DNA from 3 places in the Rhabdothermincola salaria genome. Region 2 is predicted to be linked to each of the others. Evidence: riboswitches for the same ligand, from Rfam matches in the RefSeq annotation. Region 2 holds a riboswitch; each other region holds the start of a gene.

Region 1 (6,403 bases), on a different contig from region 2:
AAGCAAGACTGCGCGCCGCCTTTGATGATCTCATGACACCGTTCTACCCCGGTACCACGCCCATCCTGGGACTCAATGACCTACTAGAAGAAGGAGTGAAGACCCGACACCTCGCTGAGGCAATCGGCGCACGACTCCTGAAGGAGTGCGGGCTCGATCCCGGCTATCCAGACGCCCGGGTGCGACAGCACCGCAAGATCTGGAACCAGCTCGGTCTGGCGTCGACCGATGAGCTCCACCAGCTGGGTGGTCTGGCGCCATGACGAGCATGCAGCACTCAGACGATGGCCCGACACCGGCCGGCAGTGAGCAACTCGCTGAGGCGGAGTCCCCGCTCAGCCCTAGGCACGGCGCCAGCCATGCGCCACGCACCCGGCCGAGTAGTGGGACCCACCGCCCAGCCAGCCACCACCCGGCTGCCATCGTTGCCTTCCACGGCCGTCCACCAAGAGGCGACTATCAGCAGGATGCTCTCTACGCCGCCGAGCAAGAAGCTGAGATGGACATGTGGGACATCTGGTGGGCCGAAGAAGCTCATCGCCAGGCCGGATGGGACCTGGACCTCAACCTCGATCATCATCCCCACATCGCCAACCTCACCTCGGCAGTCGCCGAGCAACTCGCCCATTGGGCACTGGACCTCTGGAGCGGACCGCCCTTGCCTTCTCCTCCCTCTTGGCCTCCTCGGTCGAACCCTCGCCTCACCCTGGTGTTCGACCTCCCCTGTGACAGTGAACTCGCCGGCCTCCACCGAGGGACAGATGGGACTATTCATCTCGACGCTGACGGCTTCATCCACCCCTGGGTCGTTCTTCACGAACTGGCTCACTTCCTTACTGCGGGCACGTGGGACGCCATGGTGGACGGAGCCCACGGTCCGAGGTTCGCCGCCGTGTTGGTCGATCTCGTCGGTCTGACCGACGGGCGGGAGGCCGCCGAAGTGCTCCTCCATTGGTTCGATGTCTATGACGTTGAGGTCGACCCCTGCTGGTACAACCCCCAGTGCTGGTGTCCGCTCGATCCGATCGCGGCCCGGGCCCGACTGGAGGGGTCGCCACGGTGAATGTGTAGAGGGTCTGAAGTATCTTCAGACCGGTAGGACAACGCCGGAAAGCGCGGCACCTGGCCCCATCGGCTTGATATCGGCGACGGATTTTGCGGCACGAAGTTCGTCCCAGAAGCGCTGTGACCAGGTATTCCACGCGGAGGGATCAACTTCAGACCCCGGCACCAGGGCGCAGGGAGCGACACGTCGGCATCCAGTGGCGATCGCTGTCCAAACGATCCTCGACGGTCGTTACCTCTGGCTGCCACGTCACTCCTACGCAAGTCACCTACGGGGGACAGCAACAAGGGGGTCGTGGACATCAAGACCTGGTGGGTATGGTGAGCCCCGCCGGCGGATTTCCTGCTCGGTGATCGGCGGGGAGTTGTTGGACCCGCTGGTAGCTCACCCCGGGGTGCACTCAGATGCGGGGCAGCGGCAGCATGTTTGACATTGGGCGGATCTACAGGCGCCCCCCCTCGGTGACAAGCTACAGGGGCCGAAGCAGATGAGGGGTTGGGCCCCTGCGTTTCGTTGAGCTCACACCTGCCCGGAAAAATGGGGATTCATAGATGCCGAATTTTGTCGTGGAATGCTCCTTCTACCTCAACATCTTCCTGGCGGGATTGGGTACTGACGACGTGGACCAGTACGGGGTGGACGAGTTCTTTCCATACGCTGCGGAGACTGACTGGGTCATGAACGGGTTCGATGTCCTGGGTGAGACCACGGACCCAGTTGGCACCGACCTGTCCGGCCCGTCCGGTCCAGAGCCCCGTGCCTCCACGCTGGTCGACCGGATGCGGGATCCGTCTCCAGAGGAGTTCGACGCTTTCGGCGAGTGGGGTGGAGTCGTTGTGGGCTGCTGGGGCACGTGCAAGGCCGTCGTTAGCGCACCTTCCGAAGCGGCCATCACCGACCAGGTCGTTCAGTCGGAGCTTCCGAAGGAATTCTTTGCCGGCGATCTTCCGCACTTGACCGTCGGGCTCGACCCCAACGTTTGACCCGTTGGGCCTCCCAACGACCCATCACAGGTGGTCACCTGGTTCTGGGGCGGGGTCGGATGACCTTGAGTTAGGTGTCGAGAGCTTCCAGGACGCCGTCCTCCCAGGCCCACACCTGGCAGGCAGCCGGGAAGGTCTCGACCTCGAGTGGCACCTCACCGGGGCGGTAGACCTCGATGAGGGTGGTGAGCAGGAGGTGGGCCGAGCGTGTGATGGCGTCAGCCCCTCCAATGTCTTGCCACCAGTGCCGGGCGATGTCGGGGGCGTCGTCCCAGTCGGGGGGACGTAGGGAGGGGTCCTCGGCCAGGTTGGGGGGCGTCCACCCAAGGCGTACGAGGTTCTCGTGCTGCGCAGGGGTCAGCGCCCAGGGTGTGCCGGTGAGGTAGGTGTTGGAGACCGCTTCGAGGTGCACGCCGACCTCGGTGACGATGCACTGCACGAACACCTCGGGTCGCCCTTCGGGGGCGATGATCGCCACCCACGCCCCGTCGGCCTGCAGCTGGGCGAGGAGGGCCTCCAGGCGGTCGAGGAGGTTCTCGCCGGGCTTGTGGGCAGTGAGCGGGAACCGCCCTTCCTGTGGGGGCGGGCTGGGTAGCTCTCGGGGGTCGTCGAGAGGGGACGCTGACGTGGCCATGGGTGTCCTCAGAAGATGCTCGTGGGCACCTACGGCGGTGCCACCTTTGCCGGTTGCCCGGCCAGCTCTTACCTCGGAGCACCGCTAGTGGACGGTTGCTGGGGTGCAGGCCAAGTACCTACATGCGCACCCACTCTTGAGCTGCGGAGAGCATATCGGAGTGTTGATGCCGGCGGTCGTCCCTGGTCCTGTCCGGCTGATGCCGCTGCAAGCAATGACGCTTCATCTCGCTACCGCCGTGAGAACGAGCACGCCCCTAACCGGAAATCCATGGCCTGTCACCTCTTGCGCAGCGGGGTGGCTGCTCCGAACCCGGCCGCCGCGATCGGCTACGGGTGCCGGGCGGTGGGCCGCCACACCCACCACCCGGGCCTGCCTTCGTCAGGATGACCGGCGGCGGCGCTCCTGGCGCTTGCGCTCGACTTCGGCCGGCTTGTCCCCCTCGAAGAAGTCCCCGGTGTCAATGGCCTGCTTGGCGCGATTCTTGCGACGCAGTGCCGACGTGGACTTCGACATCGACTCGAACGCCGCCTCTGCACCGGCACCATCCGGGGCGAACGCCTGCACCGATCTGGCGTCGTATCCGATGCCGCGTGCCTCGCCGTAGGCATCGAGGCCGGCGCCGAGGAAGGCGAACGTCCAGCCCTCTTCCATACGCTGGCCGACGAGTCGGCCCACGGTGTCGAGGGTGTACTCCCGGGACTGGTTCTCCTCGCCGTCAGTGATGGTCACCACGAGGATGCGTTCGGCGGGTTGGTCGAGGGTGCGGAGGTGCTCGGCGCGCACCGCTGCACGCACAAGGATACGACCGGTGGCGTCGAGCAGTGGGGTGCCGCCCCGGGGCGCGAACGTGCGCTCGTCGAGGGGTACGACCTCGCTGATGGGCACTGCATCGGCCACGACTTCCTCGGGGTCCTGGCTGTCGAACAGCACGAGGGTCATGCGAGCGTCGGGTCCCTCGGCCTTCTGCTCGCTGAGGAGTCGGTTGAAGCCGCCGATGACGTCGCGGACCATGGTCGACATCGACCCCGACCGGTCGATCAGCACGTAGAGGTGCGCTGTCGGGGTGTCCTCGGCGTTGACGGGGTCGGCATCGGAAGGGCTCAGGTTGTCGTTCATGTGGGAACTAACGACAGATGGGTCATGCGATGTGCGCGAGCTCTGGTAATCACCCTGAACGAAGCTGCTTGGGTTGGAACGCTGCTCCCGCTCCGGGTGGGCCCCGGCGAAGCGCCCCGATGAACTCGGGTCCGTCACGCCCTCTTCGACGCGACATGAGGAGTCGTCGGGCCGGCTAAGCACCGCTGGATGTCACCGACGTCTGCCATGATCCATGCAACATGTCGGCGGAGACCGCCTCACGGCACCCCTGCGCAGAGCAGATCTCAGCGATCGAGGCCTGGTTCGGCGAGCCCGATGCCGACCGGGGCCCGTCCCACGTCGCCCGGCTGGTGCTTCGTCCGCACGACTTAGCAGGGGCGCCATTGATGGTGGAGGCGCTGGTGGCGGAGGCTAGGGAGGCGATGCTTGGTGCCGGCCGGCGCCGCAACGAGCCTTGGCCGAGTCTCAACGTGGCTGCTTATGCCACGCTCACCATGCGGCGCATGGTTCCCAAGCTTCTCGACCTCGGTCGTCCGAAGCGTGTGTCGCTGTGGGACGATCCCGATGACGAGGATCTGACCAACCACTATCTCGCCCGCACCGCGGAACTTGTCGAGCGCAGCGAGCGCCTGGGCACTACCGGTGACGCTCTCCGTGCGGCGATGGAGCCGTTAGCGCCGGAAGGCCCCAACGACGGGTGGGTGCTCGGCGCAGCGTTGACGTTCCTCACCGTGCGCCTCGACGCTGCGCCGCTACCCACAGGGGTGCCGGTCCCCAAGACTGGCGCCACCGAGGAACAGGCCGCGCTGTGGCCGGCGTTGTGGTTCGCTGGACGCCGCGACGGCTACTTCGACCACTGCGCTGGCGAGGTGAGCCCCGACGCGGTGCGGCGACGCCGCCAACGTGCCGGCAAGCGGGTGTTGGCGCTGTTCGAGGGGGCGTGCATGGTGCAGCATCCCGACCTCGTGGCTCGCCGCAAGGCACTGGCGGAACCCCTCGCGTCGAACGTTGCCCGGTCGGCACAGACCCGTGGGGTGGGCTCGACGCGTCGAGGGGGGCGGCGTGGCTGAACCGGTGTGGTCTGAGGGCCTCGTCACCCGCACCGACCTCGATGGCACGCTGCTGGTCATCGGCCATGCCTGGGGCCCCGCGGGATATGCCGAGATTGAGTTGGCGCCGTCCGTGTTCGTTGCGGTCGACACTGCTGAGTCGAATCAACTCAGCAGCATCCGCGTCGAGCCCGCCGCCGACCGCGATCGCGCCGGTGAGGTGCTCGATGCCCTCGTGGGGGCCGAGCGTTCGGAGTTGCTGTTGCGCTTCGCCGAGTTGCCCGAAGGGCGCACCCGGCGGCTCATGCCTCAGCGATCCACCGATACCGATGACTGGGATTCGGCCCGGCGCCGTGATGAGCGTTCGGAGCCGCGGTTCGCGAGCCGCCTTCCCGGCAACGACGCTGGCGAGGCCTTCGGCCGGGTGGTGAGCGTCGGCGCTCTGGCCGAAACCGCCGATGAGGCGTTGGCTGGTGCCATCGCCTTCGTCGAGTTCGGGGAGTTGGCCGGCGAGACCGCCGTACGCCAGGACCTGCCGGTGCTCGATGCTGTGGCTGAGCGGGCTCTGGTGCACGGTGCCCGTGGCCTCGACGACCTTGCCGCTGATCTCGGTGAGCTGGCGCTCGTCGACGCTGATGTCGCTGATCGGCTCCGAGCGTTGGTTATGGTCGCCCAGAAGACCGCCTCGCGCGACGTCCGAGCGGCGCTGCGGCGCGTCGAGAACGTGCTGCGGGCAGAAGATGACCGCCGCCGCAGCGATGCGCAGCTGTCGGCCGCCGCGGCGGCGGCGCAGGCCGTGTCCGAGCCGGCGGAGATTCAGGCGTTGGTCGAGCCTTCTCGCCGTGTCGAGCCCCGAAGTCCGGGGTGGCACCTTGAGCTCGACGATGGGCTGCTCACCGTGCGGGCGCCCGAGCAGGAGCTCGGCACCTGGTTGCGGGTCTTGCGTGCCGAGAACCTTGCGCCGCTGGCCGTCGTGCCGCTCTTGGCTGAAGCCGATCACGACAGGGCCGAGGCGCTCGTGCCCGCCGAGCTCGAGCTCGCCGACCTCGTTGTCGAGACGACCCGGTATCCCCGAGTTGTGGCTCCGGGGGGCGGAGTTGAAGCGGTGAGTCAGGCGATCACCGTCGGGCGCGACGCCTGTGAGGCCGAGCGCTTCGGGCGCCACGAACAGGCCCGTGATCGGTGGTGGCGTTGCGCCGAACTGTGGCAGGCACTCGGCGACACGACTCGCGCCGCCGTCGCCCGTCGCTACGCCGACGAGATCGACCGGCGCGTCGCCGGGGCCGGTTCAGCGTTTCTCGCCGAGAGGGTCACCGAGGCGCTCAGCCACGCCGGCTGAACAGGCTGACCAAAGGTGCGTCGCGGAATCGAGGTGGTCGACTCGAGCGCATGGTGCGGTCGGTCAGGCGGCCGGCACGTAGCCGCACTCGACCAGTGCCTCGCGCAGCCGGGCCCGGGCGGGGCCGAGTCGGCGGCTGAGCCACTCGCGCCGGAACCCGAACTCGACGGCCGCCTCGGCCACGGTTCGGCCCTCCGCCACGACGAGCCACACGGCCTTGCGGTCCAGTTC
Region 2 (3,907 bases):
CGGCTACGTCGCTCCCGGCCAACGTGACGTCCGGTTTAACGGACATCGTGTGCCCTACCGACCGGATCCCGACCTCACTCAGGGCGCTCGATGGTGCTCGACGAGCTGGCTGGCGCTCGAGCGCGGACAGCGTGGCTTCGCCGCCCACTCCCAATCCGGGCTGTCGAGGATGGGCATGTTCGTCACCGGGCAGGTGAACGGAGGTCTCGTCGTGGTCGTGGCCGACGACCACCTCGGACGAGCCGTCGTGCTCGCCCGAGCGCTCGTCGACCCGAGCACACGACGGGGCGAGGGCACCGCAGAATGGTCGATGGCGCTGGTCCGCACGCCCGGCCGGACCCGGCCTGCGCTGCGGTTGCATGGCACCCGGGAGCACGGCGTCGCCGAAGAGGTGATGGCCCGCCTGGCAGGCGAGGTGCCGGTGGAGTGGGCCTTCTCGTTCGCCAGCGGCATCGTCGACCGCCCTGACGTCGGCAAGCTTCTCTACCCGGACGGGACCACCTGGGCCGAGCTCGAGGGCACGATCTACCTCGAGGCCGAACCCGTGCCGGTCCGGCTCGTCGAACTGGCTGCCATCCACGGCAACGGCTTCGAGAACGCCGGCCGTTCACCCATCATCCGGATCGAGGACGAATCGTGGCGCCCGCTCGAGGACGACGAGCTCGCCACGGACCACGACCTCAGCGGGTGGACAGACCGGCATCATGGTTAGCTCCGAAGCGGCCTCACTATTCGCTGCGTAAGGTGCTCGAGCGGCTGTACAGCGGATCAAACGAAGGGGCGAACGGTCAGATTTCTCGAGGGCGAGCGGCAACGCCGCTCTGGCGTCCGAGCAGCTGGCGTGGTGGTGAACCCCGGAACCTGGGAGTCAGGTTGACAGAGATTTCCGAAGAACAGGCGTCGGCAGGCACGGAACGCCGGCTGACAATCGACATCGGCGTCATCATCGACGATGTCGACGCATTGCGTGAGTGGGCTGTTGGCCGGCTGTCGGACGGCTACAGCTTTGAGCCGGCCTGGTCTCCGCCGCCCGAGCTGCGGCGCGAGTTCGGCATCGACGCGGACGACGAGGTCAGCACGGTCGATGTGGTGCTCTCGACGTCTGACTATGTCTTCAGGGTCGACACCGAGGAGGGAGTCGTGAACCTGTTGGAGACGGTTCTGGGTGAGTGGGTCGGACACCAGGTCCCGGGCATCGACGTCGTGACGATCTGGTGACCTCGCTGATCCCTGCAGATGCCCATTCCTAGACTCCCTCCCATGAACGAAGACGCCCCAGTTCGGCCGTCCCTCGTCGATTACATGCAGGACCTGGCGGTATCGCTCCCAGAACCCTGGGGTGACGTGGCCGACAGCTCATGCAGCACCGTGCGGAAGGTGTCGAGCCTCATTCGGGCAGGGGGCAACAAGGTGATGTCGCCCAAGCTCCGTGAGGAGCTTGCGCGCGCAGCGGCAGCGGCCGGGCTCGAGACCGATCGGCCGCTGTCAGATCCGACCCTGACTCCAGACTGCTGGGTCCGGTTCGCCAAAGTGCCGTTCGCCGACGTCGGTCTTCTTGTGCCCAGCGAGAACGACCTTCGGCGCTGGGTCCTCAGTCGGGTAGGCCGACCCGGGCCATTCGTTCACTGCGACAGTCCCCAGGTCGAGTTCAGCATTCCTGGTCGCAAGCAGCGCATCGATCTGCTCCTCAAGGAGAGGGGCTCCGCTGGCCGGTGGACAGGCCTGGTCGTCGTCGAGTTCGAGCTGAGCAGCCCATCGGGCACGGTCGGGCAGGTGATCGACTACCTCAACCTCCTCGCCAAGACCGACATGGCGCAGGGCAAGTCCCTTCGCGGGGTCATCGTCTCCGCTGGCCGGTACCCCCGAGAAGACCAGCATCTGGACCGGGAGCAACCATGGCCGATCGAGTGGTGGGTCCTGAACGCGCATCTCGAAAAGGTGGCCGAGTCCCCGTCGCCATGACTTCCTAGGCCCTGCAGCACTACGAGGAGTGGTGCGAAGCCTGGGTGATGCCGGGGGCGCGGCGGCGCGGGTGCCTAGCAGAACCCTCCTGCCACGGTCCGGCGGAAGTGTCACACCCCCTTTGTAGTGTGAGAGGTGGCTCAAGAGCGGACGGCGTGAGAGGTACTCGGCCTGTCGTCCCGGCAACCGTCCACCAACGGTGCCCCGAGGGAAGAGCCGGCCCCTGTCACGGCAAAGGTGGGACACCCGAGGTGTCCCAGAGAGGACCCTCGATGCACACCGACCCCCACGGCTTCCTCGGCGAGGCCGACGCCGACCAGCGCGCTCCCGTCAGCGAATCGTTCCTCGTCAGCATCAGCGGGGGCGGCGGGGTCGACGCCTTCCGTTGCGCCTTGGTGCGCAAGTTCGCCGACCTCGTGGGACGCGGCTCGCACTGCGTGATCCTCGAGCGCACCTTCCTAGAGCGCCACTACACCCAGGCCCTGCTCACCCCAGTAGGTGCCCACGTCGAAGCCGTCGGCCACCGCTACCTCGAACCCGTAGGTCTCGAGCTCAGCGGCGACCAGATCGACGAGCTCACCCGGCGGGGCTGGCAGCCGCCCCTGGATCCCGACGAACACGACGGCGCACCCGAGAACTGGTGGATCGAGGAGCCGGGCCCGCATCATCTCGATGCCACCGCCGATCAGCTGTTGTCGACGCTGATCGGCGTGTACGGGCTCACGGCCGACGAACCGGTGTCGGTGACCGTCTTTCCCGCCGACTGCCAGGAGTGGGAGTGGGTGGACGACCCCACCGAACCCTTCGGCGGGTACATCGACAGCCTCGAGTGACACCCACCCACACTCCGCCGGCGACTGTGCGGCACCTATCCGACGCAGTCATGCGCTGGCTTTGCATCTCATCTTGACGACCTGAGGGGCCTGGCCCTGTGACGGTCGGGCAACCGACGCCTCGGCGCACGGTGCCACCGCCAGGACCGATGAGGAGGACACCATGTCGAACCCCAGCCCGTACTCCGTCACTGCCCGCGCCATGGTGAAGGTCACCGACCTCGATGCTCTCGTCACCCAGATCGACCGGCTCGTGAAGCTCAGCCCCAAGATCGAGCCCATCGAGGACGGCACCTACCGGGACGGGTGGGAGCGCCGCGAAGGCAGCTTTGTGCACCTCGACGACGACCCGAGAGACATGGTCAGGTTCGCTCTTGGGCTCCTGCATCTCGGGGCGAAGGGCATCGACGTCGAAGCCGACGGCTGGGTCGTCGACGACTCCGGTTCCAGCTTCGAGATCGAGCTGCAGGTCGGGGAGTGCGAGGTCGTTGGTCCCCAGAGCGCGGCCGACTGGCTCGGGGAGTTGGAGGGCTCCTCGGCGACGATCCTGCAGGCCCGGGTCGCCGTCCGCCTGCTCGAGACCCTCGCCGGGGCCGAGGCACGGGTCATCTCCCTGGTCGCCGAGCGCGCCGACGTCGAGCCGGGCCTCACCCTCGACGCACCCCAGTGCGAGATCACCCTCGTCCCTGGGGTGCCGGTCGAAGAGAGCGACCTACCGCCAGCCCACCAGCGCATCGTGGTCACCGACGGCGGCCGCCACTACGAGACCGACGAGAACGGCTACCTGGTGAACCGCCCGGCGGGCTACCCGGCCAACCGGTCGGGCCGGCGCCCTCTGCGCTTCGACGGGGACACGGCCAGAACGGTCGTGCATTTCCTGCACTTCATCCCGATCACCCGAGGCTTCGCCATGGCGTGGGTGCTCGACAACGCCCCCGGCTGGGACGCCAACGGGCTCTTCGGCGCCCTCGGCTCCGCCGGTCTCATCGAGCAACCGCCGTCGGCCGGCATGCCCCGCCTGGTAGACGGAGTGGGCTGGGTCGACATCGAACCGAGCGGCATCTCCTCCCGCATCGAGTTCGATTCGACGGCCTTTCGCTGACGGTGAGCGG
Region 3 (6,403 bases), on a different contig from region 2:
CGGACCCGGCGTACCTCGAGGACGTGGCCTGTTCGATCGGGCGATGGGCGTTGGAGCACGGCCGCCATGGCGAGCTGAACCACCAGGTCCACCTCCACCTGCCCACTCCGGTCGACCCGGCCGACGGCCCGGGGAACGGGCAGCGCCGCCGACGACTGCCCGTGGTCGGCGCCATCTCGGCCGGCGGTCGCCCCCTGCTCGGCATCCACGACCTCGACGTGTGGTCTCAGGCGATCGGTGAGTCTGCGTGCGCTCGCAGCGCAGGGGCCCGTCGGTCCGACCAGAACGGGGGGTTGCGAAGGCTGCGGGGACTTTCGCCGGTCGCCAGCTGGGCGAAGTCTCTCGGGTGGTCCGACGGCAGCTCGGGTCGTTGACGGCTCGTCAGGCCGAGCTGCCAGGCCATGAGGGCTCGGGTGAGGCTCCGCCGCTCGAGTCAGCCGGGGGCCACCCCGGCAAACTGTGACAGTCGCCCGGAGAGGTCCTGCCATGTCCTTGTCGTGGGAACCGGAGATCTGTGCGTGCAGGGGATCAGGAGGGCGGATGCGGGGGGCAGGGCCGTTGGGCGTGGCGTGCCCTCACCGGGGCGGATAGTTTCCTGCCCAGCGAATCCAGGCGGTCGAGGGGACGGGCACCTCGTTGTGGCGGGTGGCGGTTCGGAGCACGAGCTGCGCCTCGATCTGCGGGCTGGTGCCTCGGGCACGATCGCAAGATCGACAGGGGAGAACCAGAAGTGACGAATCCACCACCACCTCCGGGTTTCGGCGGACCGCCTCCGGCTGGTCCACCACCTCCGTCCCCGTACGGCTCGACGCCGCCGGGAGGGCCGCCACCGAAGGGCCAGTCCAACGGCATGGCGGTCGCCTCTTTGGTGTTCGGGATCCTGACGTTCTTCTGCCTGGGCCCGATCGCCGGCATCCTCGCCATCGTCTTCGGGTTCGTCGGCCTCAACCGGGCCAAGGAGATCGGCGTCGGCAAGGGCATGAGCATCGCCGGGATCGTGCTCGGCGTCATCGGGTCGATCGGCGCAGTCCTGATCGCGGTGCTCTTCATCTTCGCCGCCGACGAAGCCGTCGACGACCTCGGTGGGCAAGCCGATTCGGACACCTATGAGCTGACCATCGATGGGTCGAGCTGCGCGACCGACCAGTTCGGCTTCGTGACCTTCGAGGGCACGATCGCGAACACCTCGGGTTCGGAGAAGAACTTCACCATCGACGTCGAGTTCCGCGACGCCTCTGATGATGTGCTCATCGAGGACCTGGCGGACATCGTCTTCGACCTGGCACCTGGGGACACTGCCCGATGGGATGTCACGACGAACATCGAAGAGGACGTCGAGCTGGTGTGCGACGTCACGAGCGTCGACAACTTCTTCAACTGACCGGCTTGACCAGCGTTGCTACCGGCCTCGCCGCCGCAGCACGTCGACCTGTTCGGCGGTCTCGGGCGCGGGTCGATGGGCCTTGCGGGTTCCGGCGCGCATGTCACTCAGGCGGGTGGTGATCGAGTCGAAGTCGTGGCCCTGGTCGGCGAGCAGGCAGCCGATGACGGTGCCGGTGCGGCCGATGCCGCCCCAGCAGTGCACGTACACCACGCCGCGCTCGCGATGGATGCCGATCAGCTGGACCAGACGGTCGTACTCGGCGTCGGTGGTGATGTCGAGGTCGGGGATGGGGACCGGGACGTGCTCGAGGTCGAGGCCGCGAGCGGTGCCCACCTCGGCGAGCACCGGGGCGTACAGGGTCAGCTGGTCTTCCGGTGTGGTGAGGTCGATGAAGGTGTGCACGCCGGCATCGACCAGCAGGTCGACCTTGGCCCGGGTGGCGACCGGCCCGCGACGGGTGGCGGGGTACTCGCCGGCGAGGACGGCACCCGGTTCGACCCACCAGGCGTGGTGGTGGTCGTCGTGCGCCCACGGCACGGGCGGAGTCGCCCCGGCTCCCCGGGCGTGGAGCTGCCGGCCCAGCTCGGTGATGCGGCTGCCGAGCGCCAGTACGTCTCGCCAGTCGGCGGGGATCCCGGATGCTCCCCAGCGGGCACCGGCGAGCTGGCCGGCGATGGCGGCGGTGGTGTCGGCGTCGTCGCCGAGGTTTGCCGCCCGCAACACGGCGTCGGCGAAGTCCTGCGCGCCGGCCACGGCCCAGATGGCCGCCTCGAGGGCGTCGACGCAGTACCCGGTGCCTCGGATCTGCGGAGGCTGCCGGTCCCGCCACGACCCACGGGCCACGGCCTCGATCTCCGGGTGCAATGGACCCCACGACCAGAAGTCGGGGTCGAGGACCTCCTCGGCCGGCATCCCTCCGATGAGAGCGGCCGTCATGGCGCCCAGCACCCGGCAGGCGTCGACGGGGCGGGTTGCGGCGTGCGTGGACCGGCTCGACTCCCCGGAGCGTTCGGCGGCCTCGGCGATGTCGGTGTGCCAGCGGATCGGGACCGGTGCCAGTCGCATGAGAGAGCCGTTGGCAGCGGCGTCCTCGTCAGGCTGGGGGTCGACAGCCTCGCCGGTGCGCTCGAAGCGGCGAAGCTGGCCGGCGACGGTGCCGCCGATGTCGAAGCAGCGACCGTTGGACGCCAGATACCCCTGGTCTCGCCAGAGCACGTAGCGCCGGAGGTGGTCGGCGAGGTCGAGCTCGTCGCAGTCGACGAGCGACTCGGCCATGCACAGCGCCATGGAGGTGTCGTCGGTCCACTCACCTAGCTGGAGCCGGAACGGCCCGCCGCCGACCATGTCCGTAAGTGGCGCGAAGCTCCCGGGGGCCCGGAACTCGACGGTCGTGCCCACCGCATCACCGGCGGCGAGGCCCAGAAGCGCGCCGATGGAACGGTCTTCGCGGCTGTGGCCTTCGATTCGACTCATGGAGCCATTGTCGCCGCAGGTTGGGACACCGAGGAGCCCGGACCAGGCGGTCAGCGCAGGGACCGTGGTTGCCAGGTGCGGAGCGTTCGACGAGCCCCATCGGCCGCCCTGCGTTCGTTCCGCGACTGGTTCCGCCTGGTGGCGGCGCGAAGCGTCCACGTGCTTGGCGTCGTCTCGGTTCAGTCTCCCAGACTGAGCGACACGTTCCAGTTTCGCTCTTCGAGTTCGGTCCGGCTGTAGCTCAGCTCACCGCGCCGCCCGACCTCGATCACGTAGAAGTCTTCGCTCGGCACGTCGACCTCGAACACGACCGTGCAGCCAAGGAACTCGAACATCAGGTCCGCCAGCTCCTCGGGGGACATGTCGTCGCTGTCGTCATCGCTGCGTCCGTCGCCCCTTTCCTCGGTGGCGTTGTCGCCGAAGTACTCGTCGATGACGATGTTGGCGCTGGTTCCTGAGGCGACGATCTCGCCGGAACCGTTGCGGACGGTCACGTTCATCCCGGGCCCGAAGTCCGAGTAGCCCCCGGTGCCGCTACAGGTCTCGGGACCTCCCCGGATGCTGTCCGTGTCCGACAAGGCGAACTCGCCCGTCAGGGTCAGCCCGTCGTCTTCGCTGGCCACAACGAGGGCGAGGGCCAAGGCGCCCAAGCTGACGACCGCTGCGGCCACGATGCCACCGATGACGAGAGGTCGTCGGCGTGTCTCGTCGGCCTGGTTGATCGCCGGCGGCGAGAGGTGGCCCTCCGCGTCTGGCGCCTCGGCGGGGGGCATCCGCTGCGATGCGGCAACGGGTACCTCGTCGTCAGGTCCGTACCACTTGCCGTCGGGGCCTTGCCGCCATCCGTCCGCCGGGGGTGGTGTGTCGCTCATGTTGTCTTCCGCCTTCTGTCGCCCGACGACGACACTGGGAGCTGACCGCCGTCAGCTGCTTTGGTCGTCGACGTGTGACAACGACCCCGCGCCGTCAGAGTACGCGGCGTCGCCGACGCAGGCCGTCCAACCCCGTAGTTCCGAGTGATGCGCACCACCGCCCGAGTCGAGCCGGGCAACTCGGGCGGTCCGCTCCTCGACGCGAACGGAGACGTGGTTGGTGTCGTGTTCGCCATCGAGACGGAAACGGGGTACTCGCTGGTGATCCCCATCGGTGTCGTCAAGAGCCTCGTGGCGAACCCGGTCCAGTTCCGACCGGTCGTTGCGTGTGAGTGACGGATCGGCGGCCCCCACGGGCGCTGTCTCACCCCCTGCGTAGGGTGAGAAGTGGCTCAAGAGCGGACGACGACTCGGGTACTCGGCCCGTCGTCCCGGCAACCGTCCACCAGCGGTGCCCCGAGGGAAGAGCCGGCCCCATCCACACGGCAAAGGTGGGACGCCTCGGCGGTGTCCCGGAGGAGGACACCCGATGCACCCCCACGAGTCCAACGCCCCCGAGATCGAGTGGGTGTTCGGCTGCAACACCGTCCTCGGCTACGTCGCCGCCGGCCAACGCCACTCCCGGTTCAACGGCCATCGCGTGCCCTATCGACCGGATCCCGACCTCACCCGCGGCGCCCGTTGGTGCTCGACGGACTGGCTGACCATCGACCGGGGCCAACGTGGCTTTGCCGCCCGGGATCAGGCCGGGCTCTCTCGAATGGGCATGTTCGTCACCGGTCAGGTGGACGGCGGCCTCGTCGTGGTCGTCGACGACGAGGACCTCGGACGAGCCGTCGTGGCGGTCCGCGCTCTTGTCGACTCGAGCGCACGCCGCGGCGACGGCCCGACGGAGTGGTCGATGGCCCTGGTGCGCGCCACCGGTCGGACTCGGCCGGCGCTACGGCTCGGCGTCACCCGCGACGACGATGCCATCGAGCGCGCTCTCGCTCATCTGACCAGGGAGGTGCCGGTGGAGTGGGCCTTCTGGTTCGCCAGCGGCATGGGCGACCTCCCCGACGTCGGCAAGCTCCTCCACCCGGACGGGACCACCTGGGCCCAGCCCGAGGGCGCGATCTACCTGGAGTCCGAACCCGTGCCGGTCCGGCTCGTCGAGCTGGCGGCCATCCACGGCAACGGCCTCGCGAGCACCGGACCCTCACCGATCATCCGGATCGACGACGAGTCGTGGCGACCCCTCGAGGACGACGAGCTCACCACCGACCACGACCTCAGCCCCTGGCTGCAGCCGGATTGAGTCCGCGAGGGATCCGACCGCTTCGACGGAGGGAGGACAGCTTGGTGCCCGGCGCGAGCGGTCGCCCCCTGCGGTCGTTGGGCGTGGCAGGCTCGCTGACGCCCCGCCCTGGACCAGCGGCGAGGACGGAAAGCGGCGGAGCGACGGCCACCGGCAGTCGAGAAGGGCAGTCACCACGATGGGCACTCTGATCCCCGAGGACTTCGACCTCGACACGCTGGCCAACGACGCCGAGCGGGTGGTCGTGCGAGCCCTCGTTGACGGCCTGTTCGACAGCTGGCTCGTCATCCCCGACGTCGGCCTGCACACGAAAGCCAAGGACCACCAGAGCGACATCGTGCTCGTCCACCCCGAGATGGGCGTCGTGTTGCTGGAGGTGAAGGGCCACCGCATGGCCATCCGCCAGGGCCAGTGGGTCGGCCAGGAGGGCACGCCCCTCAAGCCCCAGCCCGTCGCCCAGGCCAAGGACAACGCCTACGCCCTGCGCCGCCGCATCCGCAAGGAGGTCGACGGCCTCGACCACCTCGAGGTCGAGTACGGCATCGCCCTGCCCAACACCCGCGCCGTCGACGGCAACCTCCCCACCGACGTCGACCCGGCCCAGGTGCTCGTCTCGGAGAACCTGGCCGGTGGCGGTGCCGTCACCGACGCCGTCGAGCACCTGGCCCTGCTGCGGCGCTGGTCCACGCCGCTCACCCAAACCCAGCTCGAGGGCATCGTCGCCCTGCTGCGCCCCGACGTCGACTTCGCCTGGGACCCCGAAGCCCGCACCACCGCCACCCGCGAACGCCTCCGTGAGCTCTGCGAGACCCAGGTCGGTGCCCTCGTCCCCCTCATGGCCAACCGCCGGGTGGTCGTCACCGGCGGCGCCGGCACCGGCAAGACCCGCCTGGCCGTCGGCTGGGCCTGGCGGGCGTGGAACGAGGGCGACCGGGTGCTGCTCACCTGCTTCAACGAACCCCTCGCCCGCTGCATGGCCGACGAGATGTGTGGCTCCGACGGCGAACCGGTCGAGGACCTCGACACCGGGGCCTTCCTGCGCTTCTCCCTCGGCCTGCCCGGCATGCCCCGCCTCACCATCCCCGACGACGCCGACGCCTTCTGGTGGGACAACGTGGCCGTCGGCCACCTCCACAAGCACTGGCCCCTCGTCGGTGCCGCCTACGACACGATCGTCGTCGACGAGGCCCAGGACTTCAGCCCCGCCTGGCTGGCCCAGCTGGCCGCCCTCCTCGACCCCGACGGCCGGCGCCGCATGCTGCTGCTCGCCGATGAGGAGCAAGCCCTCTTCGACCGGGGCTTCGTCATCCCCCACCCCGACGACGGCTGGGTGCGCGCCGAGCTGCTGAACAACTGCCGCAACGCCCTGCCCATCGC

The links. Region 2 has a riboswitch for S-adenosylmethionine ahead of LUW87_RS15555 (TY-Chap domain-containing protein). Riboswitches for the same ligand answer to the same signal wherever they lie in the genome.
Region 1: it holds a riboswitch for S-adenosylmethionine, as region 2 does, so the genes downstream of both, LUW87_RS10115 (TY-Chap domain-containing protein) here and LUW87_RS15555 (TY-Chap domain-containing protein) in region 2, are expected to answer to the same signal.
Region 3: it holds a riboswitch for S-adenosylmethionine, as region 2 does, so the genes downstream of both, LUW87_RS08720 (hypothetical protein) here and LUW87_RS15555 (TY-Chap domain-containing protein) in region 2, are expected to answer to the same signal.

What each region holds. Positions count from the first base shown of each region.
Region 1 is NZ_JAJQXW010000002.1:176,557-182,959, forward strand. Features, by position in the region: gene LUW87_RS10100 (hypothetical protein) at 1-263, shown strand, start outside; gene LUW87_RS10105 (hypothetical protein) at 278-952, opposite strand; gene LUW87_RS10110 (hypothetical protein) at 1,618-2,049, shown strand; gene LUW87_RS10115 (TY-Chap domain-containing protein) at 2,120-2,683, opposite strand; SAM riboswitch class IV at 2,721-2,825, opposite strand; gene LUW87_RS10120 (vWA domain-containing protein) at 3,065-3,802, opposite strand; gene LUW87_RS10125 (hypothetical protein) at 4,024-4,854, shown strand; gene LUW87_RS10130 (hypothetical protein) at 4,847-6,172, shown strand; gene LUW87_RS10135 (RNA polymerase sigma factor) at 6,236-6,403, opposite strand, start outside.
Region 2 is NZ_JAJQXW010000004.1:54,204-58,110, reverse strand. Features, by position in the region: gene LUW87_RS15570 (hypothetical protein) at 1-712, shown strand, start outside; gene LUW87_RS15565 (hypothetical protein) at 874-1,218, shown strand; gene LUW87_RS15560 (hypothetical protein) at 1,261-1,962, shown strand; SAM riboswitch class IV at 2,101-2,206, shown strand; gene LUW87_RS15555 (TY-Chap domain-containing protein) at 2,235-2,795, shown strand; SAM riboswitch class I at 2,861-2,951, shown strand; gene LUW87_RS15550 (hypothetical protein) at 2,959-3,897, shown strand.
Region 3 is NZ_JAJQXW010000001.1:1,874,456-1,880,858, reverse strand. Features, by position in the region: gene LUW87_RS08745 (hypothetical protein) at 1-374, shown strand, start outside; gene LUW87_RS08740 (DUF4190 domain-containing protein) at 851-1,381, shown strand; gene LUW87_RS08735 (ADP-ribosylglycohydrolase family protein) at 1,400-2,857, opposite strand; gene LUW87_RS08730 (hypothetical protein) at 3,037-3,630, opposite strand; gene LUW87_RS08725 (trypsin-like peptidase domain-containing protein) at 3,877-4,065, shown strand; SAM riboswitch class IV at 4,120-4,227, shown strand; gene LUW87_RS08720 (hypothetical protein) at 4,259-5,026, shown strand; gene LUW87_RS08715 (NERD domain-containing protein) at 5,205-6,403, shown strand, end outside.